Regions from separate parts of the Peribacillus aracenensis genome, predicted to be linked through region 1. Evidence: riboswitches for the same ligand, from Rfam matches in the RefSeq annotation. Region 1 holds a riboswitch; each other region holds the start of a gene.
The links. Region 1 has a riboswitch for lysine ahead of N0M92_RS11110 (amino acid permease). Riboswitches for the same ligand answer to the same signal wherever they lie in the genome.
Positions count from the first base shown of each region.

Region 1 (3,289 bases):
TAATCCCAATTTTCCAGAGATTAATGCAGAAAAAGCCTATAATGATCCGAATTCCATTTTTCATTTTTATAAAAAGCTTATTCAATTACGCAAGAAACATGAAATCGTCGTTTATGGCCGTTTTGAACTGCTATGGCCGGATGATGTACGAATATTTGCCTACACGAGATCGTTTGAAGAAGAAAAGCTGCTGGTGCTATGTAACTTTAAAGAAGAGGAGGCCTCCTATACTTTGCCTGAAGAGCTGCATGCATATTCAGCCACAAGGCTGATAGGCAATTATGATCAGGAAGAAGAAGGAATCTCCAGCAAACCTCTGCGTCCATATGAATGCCGTGTTTATCATTTGATATGAAAAAAGGACCTGTTCTCCTTAGAACAGGTCCTTTGCGCATTATTTTGATTTAAGGTCACATTCCTCCAGGGGAATGATTTTCGTTTTATGCTTGATTTTATAGCCGAGCCAAAGGGCGAAAAATAAAATTAAGCCAATGTAGGAAACAAACATTGAATTCCAGTCGATCCCATCGCTGCTGAAAGCTTGATAGCCTTGTCCGATGATAATGATAAGGCAAAGGACAAGTGCGAATATAGGCCCGAATGGGAAGCCTTTTGCCCGGAATGGTAAAGCATTCATATCAAGGCCTTGAGCTGCGTAAGCTTTGCGGAACCGATAATGGGCAATCGCGATCCCAACCCAGGTGACGAATCCTGCCATGCCTGAAGCGTTCAATAACCAGATATAAACGACGCCATCACCGAAAAATGAAGCTAAGAATGCAACGCAGCCTACTAATGAAGTCACGATAAGTGCATTCACGGGTACTCCCCTTTTATCTAACTTGCCTAGGAATTTCGGTGCTTTCCCATCACGTGCCAAGTCCCATAGCATACGGGTTGAAGCGTACATGCCAGAGTTACCGGCAGAGAGTACGGATGATAGAATGATCGCGTTCATGATGGATGCAGCAAATGCAAGGCCTGCCCGTTCAAATACAAGCGTGAATGGACTTACGGCAACATCTTCACTCAATAAACGTGAATCGGTAAACGGAATGATCATGCCAATTACAAAAATGGCAAGGATATAGAATAAGATGATGCGCCAGAAAACGGATCTGATCGCTTTTGGGATATTTTTTTCTGGATCCTCACTTTCACCTGCAGTCACTCCAAGCAATTCCGTTCCTTGGAATGAAAAGCCGGCAGCCATGAATACGCCTAGGATCGTGAAGAACCCACCGTTAAAGGGACCTTCACCCATTGTGAAATTTGAAAATCCAATTGGGTCTTTCCCACCCATGATCCCGAGAATGATCAGAACACCCGTGATCAAGAAAATGACGACTGTCACGACTTTGATCATGGCAAACCAGAATTCTGCCTCCCCGAAACCTTTTACTGACATGTAATTGATAAGAAACATAGTGATTAATGCAATGGCACTCCAGATAATTGAAGGGCTATCCGGGAACCAGAACTTCATAATTAAGACAACGGCTGCCAATTCAGCGGCAATGGTGATTGCCCAGTTATACCAGTAGTTCCAACCAATCGCAAAACCGAAAGACGGATCGACGAATTTGGATGCATAGACACGGAATGAACCGGCCACTGGCATGAACGCTGCCATTTCTGCAAGACTTGTCATTAAATAATAAACCATGATGCCGATGACTGCGTATGCCACCAAGGCACCGCCGGGACCGGCTGAATGAATGGCACCGCCACTTGCTAAAAATAAACCTGTTCCAATCGTTCCACCTAATGAAATCATCATTAAATGACGCGCTTTCAGGCTCCTTTTCAGTTCAGTAGGGCTTGATGCTGATTGTGAATTTGACAATTGATGTTACACTCCTTTTTATTGGAAGGGAACGAAAAATAAAAAACAGCAGTCGAAAAAGATCGACGGCTGTTTATAATAAACCCGTTTATCCTTCCGAAGATAGCTCCCCACGCTTTTTTGAAAAAGCGTGACAGTGGTGTTCCTGTTCGGTAACACCGCCAGCAAGAATATACATGGAATATACCCTTACTTCGGCAATTTATCCTTTCAAACGGAGTCTTGAATTTTCCAGAATCTCGTCCGTTTTACTTTTATAAGCTGCAGCCTCTAACTCATCGGTAAATGAGGAAGTATTCAATTTTCTAAAATCGTTGCGCCAGCTTGTAAGTGACGTCAGACGATAGTTCTCATGAAATTCATGCAATCGCTAATAGATTGCTAGTAATTGAGTAAACTTTACTATATCAAAATTATAAAATAATCTCATGAATATCGCAATGATTATTTTATGTGGTTATTTTTTCCTAGTTAATGAATGATGGCGGCAAGGAAGAATTCAAATGGCGATATACCAAAATAAAGCATGGAGATCATTAAACGGTCCTTCTTTTTATAAGGGCATAGTCCAGTTTTACATGTTTGACCAGCTCAGGATTCTCAAATAGGTCCACCGCCATTTTCCCAATCCATTCCAACGGCAAGGAAATGGTCGTGATGTCGAGCATTTCACCCAGGCTATCATTATTGAAACCGAGAATGGCCACATCCTCCGGGACCCTTATACCTGATTTCTTAGCGGTAAGAATGAAGCCAGCGGCCGTGTCATCATTCGTGATGATGATGGCTTCAGGTTTATCCATCATCGAATTCCATTCCTGAAACAATTGTTCACCGTCTTTGATGTGATAACTGCCTTCAAACAGCCATTCCTTATTGTTTACCAGTTGATGTTTACTCATGATATCGGTAAAGGCTTTTGTACGATGGGAACTATTTCTGCTCTTTTTACGGCCGAGGCTGTATCCGATTTTCTTATATCCTTTAGCAATCACGTACTCAAGGGCACAGGAGAAAGCTGCATAATGATCAATGCTGATGGATGAGAATTCAGCCTGGGCCGTATCTTCACATAAAATGATCGGTCCGTATTTTTGATATTCCAAAAGGATTTTCATTTCCGAAATCCTTGAACAAACGATAATGCCATCGAGCTGCTTCATTTGCAGCATATTAAAAGCCTCGATTTCCTTCTCTCTGTCATAGTTTGTTTGAAAGATGACGATATGACAGCCGATTGCATTTGCCTGTTTAGTGATTCCGTTAACGATTGCCCCGTAATATGGGTGATTGTTGAAGGGGATGATGATGCCGATAAGATTGGTTTTACCTTTTGAAAGATGAATGGCATTTATGTTTCTCGTATAATTCAAACGATCGATGGCTTCCAAGACGCTCTTTCTTTTATCTGGGCTTACATATGGATGATCATTCAATACACGG
Region 1 is NZ_JANZMJ010000008.1:182,953-186,241, reverse strand. Features, by position in the region: gene N0M92_RS11115 (glycoside hydrolase family 13 protein) at 1-355, shown strand, start outside; gene N0M92_RS11110 (amino acid permease) at 395-1,846, opposite strand; lysine riboswitch at 1,942-2,127, opposite strand; gene N0M92_RS11105 (LacI family DNA-binding transcriptional regulator) at 2,383-3,289, opposite strand, start outside.

Region 2 (3,289 bases), on a different contig from region 1:
CTCGACCGCATCTATCCCCTAAGAAAATGCAATACTTTACCAGATCGCGTGTGTCTCTATTATCATCTTGGCCAGTGCCTGGCCCCATGTGTATATGAAGTAGAGGAACAGGAATATAAAAAAATGGTGGATGATATCAACCGGTTCTTGAACGGCGGGCATACTGAAATAAAAAAAGAACTGACTGAAAAAATGCTAGTGGCATCAGAAGAGCTCGATTTCGAGAGGGCCAAGGAGTTCCGTGACAAGATTGCCCACATTGATATTACGATGGAGAAGCAAAAAATGATGACGACCGATTTCGTCGACAGGGATGTATTTGGCTTTGCCTATGATAAAGGATGGATGTGTGTTCAGGTATTTTTTGTCCGGCAGGGTAAATTAATAGAAAGGGATGTTTCACTTTTTCCGGTCTATGATGAACCCGAACAGGAACTACTTACATTCCTAGGTCAGTTTTACGAGATTACGAACCATTTTAAACCAAAGGAAATCTTGCTGCCTGAATCAGTGGATGCCGAAATGGCCGAAGGGCTGCTTGGGGTCAAAACGATTCACCCCAAAAGGGGGGCGAAAAAAGACATGCTTAAATTGGCGAATAAAAATGCCTCCATCGCCCTTCAGGAAAAATTCTCTTTGATTGAAAGGGATGAAGAAAGAACGATCAATGCGGTGGAAAACCTCGGGAACCAACTGGGCATCTACACCCCGCACCGAATTGAAGCTTTCGATAACTCCAATATCCAGGGAAGTGACCCTGTTTCGGCTTTAGTCGTGTTCATTGATGGGAAGCCGGAAAAAAGAGAGTATCGAAAATATAAAATCAAGACGGTCCAGGGACCTGATGATTATGAATCGATGCGTGAAGTGGTCAGAAGAAGGTATTCACGAGTATTGAAAGAAGGGCTGCCGCTACCGGACTTGATCATCATTGATGGCGGAAAGGGACATGTCGAAGCCGTTCGGGATATTCTGGAGAATGAATTGGGCCTTGAGATTCCGCTTTCAGGCCTCATTAAGGATGAAAAGCATAGGACATCGCAATTGATGATCGGAAATCCTCTTGAAATCGTACCTCTTGATTCTCGGAGCCAGGAATTTTACCTATTGCAAAGAATTCAGGATGAAGTGCATCGGTTCGCGATTACTTTTCATCGCCAGCTACGCGGGAAAAATGCGGTTCACTCCCAGCTTGATGATATTCCAGGAGTCGGGGAAAAACGAAGGAAGCAATTATTAAGGCATTTTGGATCATTGAAGAAAATCAAAGAGGCAACAGTCGAGGAAATCATGGAAGCTGGAATGCCAAAAGGGGTAGCCGAGGGAATCGTTAGAAAATTACAAGAATAATCTTGCTACCGATAAATCACTATGCTATGATTAAAAGGAATTTTTAACTAGACAACTTAAAAGTGCTGATAGAGGTGCGGAATTCAAGAGTAAAGACCTGGAGAAGTATGAGCTTCCATGAAAGGTTTTGAAAGGGGATGACGCCGAAGGAAGACAAGACTCATACCTTGTTTTCCTGGTCCGACATTTAATAAATGGCGGATTGTCAGGGTTTATACCCTGGAGAGCTATCTCAGTGTGTTTACAGTATTGGATATGTGATCACAGCAATGAGATATTTCTCATTGCTTTTTTTATTGCCTAAAAAGTAGAGAGGGTGCATGAGGATGGCATTAATCGTTCAAAAATTCGGCGGAACATCCGTCGGTAGCGTAGAAAAAATCAAAAATGTTGCCAATCGGGTAATCGAGGAAGCGGAGAATGGAAATGAGGTAGTCGTCGTTGTTTCAGCCATGGGGAAAACAACGGACCAATTGGTTTCCATGGCCCGTGATATTTCCGGAACCCCGAGCAAAAGGGAAATGGATATGCTATTGACCACTGGGGAACAGGTAACGATTTCCCTGTTAACGATGGCATTGATTGAAGAAGGGCATGAAGCCATTTCGTATACTGGCTGGCAGGCTGGCATGCAAACGGAATCTGTTCATGGGAATGCCCGGATTTTAAACATTGATGCTTCAAGGATCCAAGCTCAGCTTCAACAGAAGAAAATAGTGGTCGTGGCCGGTTTCCAGGGAAACGATGTAAATGGGGAAATCACTACATTGGGAAGAGGCGGTTCCGATACGACGGCGGTTGCCATCGCTGCAGCTCTGAATGCGGATAGATGCGATATTTATACCGATGTAACAGGTGTTTTCACAACGGATCCACGCTACATAAAAGGCGCGCGAAAACTCCAATCCATTTCTTACGATGAAATGCTGGAACTTGCCAACCTAGGGGCGGGCGTCCTCCATCCAAGGGCTGTCGAATATGCAAAAAATTATCAAATTCCGCTTGAAGTCCGTTCAAGCATGGAGAGAGAATCAGGAACGATCATTGAGGAGGAAGCAACTATGGAAGAAAACTTAATTGTACGCGGCATTGCTTTTGAAGACAGTATTACGAGAGTCACAATTTATGGTTTGCCCCAATCACTTGGTGCATTATCCACAATCTTCACGACACTTGCGAAAAACCGGATCAATGTGGACATCATCATTCAAAGCATGACAGCCGAGGATACGACCAATCTATCTTTTTCCACAAAAAGTGAAGATACGGAAGCGGCCTTGATCGTGCTGGAAAATAATAAAGAACGATTGGGATTCGACCGGGTCGAAACGGAGAGCGGGTTGGCCAAAGTGTCCATCGTCGGTTCTGGTATGGTATCCAACCCCGGTGTGGCTGCCGAGATGTTTGAAGTGATGGCCAATACAGGCATCCAGGTGAAAATGGTCAGCACGTCGGAAATTAAAGTTTCGACTGTCGTCAATGAAAAGGAAATGGTGAAGGCGGTTGAATCCCTTCATGAAGCATTTAAACTTGGTCAGCATGCAAATGTGCTAGCTTAAGTGCAGGAGTCCAATAAAAAACAGACTTCCGGTAAAAAGGGTAAGTCTGTTTTAAGGGCTCATTAGATTGGATCTCTGGGATCCCATTGGATGGTGAATATCACTTTTTTTGCGCGGCGTTTGATTTCTTCCGTTGATTCGCTGAGGAATTTTTTTTGCAGTGAAAACTGCTCGGCAAGGAAACCGGCTTCAAGCTGGAAGTGACAATCAGGGTGTAAGTCCAGGCGGCGGCTGATTATTTCACCCGTCAGGGATAATTCCATCTCGTGTTTCGTATACTTCAAGATTTCCAGATTGCCCCATCCGGCGCTTTGGAAAAATTCAATAACTTCCTGATCGCCATTCAATGGGAATTTTCTTGCTAATTGTTTACCTGCCCA
Region 2 is NZ_JANZMJ010000006.1:110,188-113,476, reverse strand. Features, by position in the region: gene uvrC (excinuclease ABC subunit UvrC) at 1-1,350, shown strand, start outside; lysine riboswitch at 1,412-1,588, shown strand; gene N0M92_RS08715 (aspartate kinase) at 1,677-2,909, shown strand; gene N0M92_RS08710 (YslB family protein) at 2,972-3,289, opposite strand, start outside.
Region 2: another riboswitch for lysine. It lies ahead of N0M92_RS08715 (aspartate kinase); the one in region 1 lies ahead of N0M92_RS11110 (amino acid permease).

Region 3 (3,289 bases), on a different contig from region 1:
GTTATTTTTTTTAGAAGGGTGTTTGATTACCCATGGTTTTCCTGCCCAATCGTCTTTATGAAAATCACGTTTTTTAAGGACAACTTCATTATTATAAACTTCTACAATCATACCTTGACTAATATCCCGATATCCTTCAGGATGAAACCCTTGAAGTTTGCCCGGCTCTAATTCCAAATAACTTACAGAAGACGTGCCAACAGACGTAAAGTCTTTTTGATGAATCGTTCTAGGGTCTTCAAGTGGATAATGAGAATGGCCTGAAAATGTAATAACCTGTGGATGTTTCTTTAATGTATCATATAAAAGTTCTTTATTTTCCTGAGTTCCCCATAAGTCACTTCCATACACAGTGTCTTTAATGTGTTGATGAAGAAAAACAAAGATTGGTTGGCCCGGATTCTCTTTTTCTGCTGCAGCTAACTTTTCGCCTAGCCAGTTAATTTGATGAACAGAATATAAACCATGCGTATTACCATTTTCCGGACTTAACGTAATAAAATCATATCCATTTACTTTTTTATGATAGTAAAGAGAATCCATTCCTGTTTTCTCGAGAAAGCGATCTTGTGCTTTTTCTACTGAAAGTCCATTCCAATAGTCATGGTTTCCCATAGTGAACATGGATTGAACATCGCCTTGTTTCTTCTCATTATAAATGGAGAAGAACTTATCATATTCAGTAGCGTAGCCATAGTCCGTTAAATCCCCAACGACAACAAAAGCATCCTGTTCAGGCGCAGCTTTGTTTAATTGATCCATTGCTGTTCTAAACTTGTTCATATCAGCAGTTGATCCATCATCTATATGTACATCACTGATTACAGGAAAAACGAGCTCGGGTTTACGTTTATTATCTGAATTTGAAGATTCCGAGAATGCTTGTACATTTGATAAAGAAGTTGCTAATCCCACCGTTACAACTGTCAACATTGCAGCAAATTTACTTTTCGCTTTCAAAATCTTTTTCCTCCTATATATCATTTAGTCGCTATAATTATGTAAGTATTTCCCAATAAGTAAAATATCCTCCTCATTTTTCAATTTTTATGTGGTTTTCCAATTAAAATAGTAACTTTACATTATTAATAAAATATAGGTTCAGTGTAATTTAAATATTAATAAATCAAATAATACCTATGGCCAATAGTCATTCCGTTCACTTAAATTGTTTCTGGAGGAAAACTTAAGATAATTTTTCGCTTGTAGTAATGATTTACCTTTGCTTGATGTAAAAGGGGAACTACCCCTTAACTACGTAGTTATCCCCACGAATCTTAATGGCTTTTATCATTCCATCTCATGGATTTGGAGATACGTATGCTGTTATACGTATCCCGTTCCAATCCTGAAAGGAATGAAAGCACCAAGAGTTCAATCCGTTTGATCTTGTTTGGCTGTGGATTTATTTCCATTTTCAGCAACATAATCGCTGGTAAAATTGCCTGCTATAATGCTATCGAACATCTTCAGTTTGTTTTCCTCTTTCATGCAACTGTTCTGACCAGTTTTTATCGGACCACAGATAATTTTGTCTATGGTTTGGTTAACATTAGCTTGATGTTATTAATGGCATCCTTTCTAAATTGTCCTTGCAATAAAGAGGATTCCTTGTTATATTACAGACAATTAAATATTTTCTTACTTCATACTTTTTGAAGTGAGGATAGAGGAGCAAAGACCATTAGTACACATTTTGAGGAGAATGAGATCCCATGACTATTGTGGAAAGGGGAATTTGCCGAAGCGGAAAGAATCTCATGTTCTTGAAGCTGGTTCTGCTATTGAATAAATGCAGGACTGTCATATAGGAAACTATATGGAGGGCTATCTTATGCGCGGAAACATTTTTTTGATAAATATTGTTTCTACTGCAGCAGCGAATCCTCGTTGTTGCTTTTTTGCGTTTACTCCTGAATGGCCCTAACCACCTCTGAATTTTTATAAAAATTATACAAAAGGGTGTGAAGTTATGAATTTTGGCCAAGTTTTAACCGCAATGGTTACCCCGTTTAATCATAATGATGAGGTTGATTTTAATGCTACGAGAACTTTAGTAAATTATTTAATTACTAATGGTTCTGATGGATTAGTAATAGCTGGTACAACTGGAGAGTCTCCTACATTAACTGCAGAAGAGAAAGTGGATTTATTCAAAATGGTTGTAGAAGTTGTTGATGGAAGAGTTCCAGTCATAGCTGGAACTGGCTCAAATAACACGAAGGCTTCCATCAGCTTAACAAAACAAGCAGAGGCAGCAGGAGTCGACGGAATCATGCTCGTTACCCCATACTATAACAAGCCGTCTCAAGAAGGACTATTCCAGCACTTTAGTGCTATTGCCCATTCAACATCATTACCGGTAATGCTTTATAATATCCCAGGACGAAGTGTCGTGAACATGTCCGTTGAGACGATTGTTAGCCTCTCAAAAATCAACAATATTGTGGCAGTAAAAGAAGCAAGTGGTGACTTAGATGCCATGGCACAAATCATCAGCAAAACAACTAGCGATTTTACATTGTACAGCGGCGATGATGGATTGACATTACCGGTTTTAGCCATCGGAGGAACAGGCATTGTTTCGGTTGCTTCACACATAATTGGCAATGAAATGCAAGAAATGATCAATAGCTTTAAAAATGGGGATGTCCAAGTTGCTGCCACTGCTCATCGCGACCTTCTTCCAATTATGAAAGCATTATTTGCTGCACCAAGCCCAGCACCGGTAAAATCAGCATTAAATATGCGGGGGTTAAATGTTGGAGGTGTCCGCTTACCATTGGTCCCTTTAAACGATGAAGAAAAAAGAGCACTACAAATAGCTCTACAACCGAGTAACACGGAAGCAATTTTGTTAAGTAAATAAGCTTAATGATTCATTAATCGAGTCTTCAATACCGATTTTCTGATTAAAAAACATAATAACCGGGCGAAATTTAAAAAAGCAGTGCAAACTTCGAATGAAGTGTACTGTTTTTTTATCGCTGCAAGGCTCAGTGCTAAAACTAGTTGAGCAATATAATGATTTTATATGATTAAGGGCAAAAGGAGAATTTACATTTTCAAGAAAAATATATGGTGTATCCAGTAGGAATCGTAAATGTCGAATTTTCTATAGCAATGATTTTTCGGGGATTGATCATAAGCTTATTAATTCTAGTGATGTTGATATGTAATTATTAAGACAGAGTCGTTCCTTAGTATTCAATCTATAATGGCTCCTTAACAAATTCAAAAGAAATAAAGTAATTATAGCTTTGACATTCAAAATTTTGAACGAACATTA
Region 3 is NZ_JANZMJ010000049.1:1,765-5,053, forward strand. Features, by position in the region: gene N0M92_RS27440 (metallophosphoesterase) at 1-960, opposite strand, end outside; lysine riboswitch at 1,660-1,838, shown strand; gene dapA (4-hydroxy-tetrahydrodipicolinate synthase) at 1,973-2,869, shown strand.
Region 3: another riboswitch for lysine. It lies ahead of dapA (4-hydroxy-tetrahydrodipicolinate synthase); the one in region 1 lies ahead of N0M92_RS11110 (amino acid permease).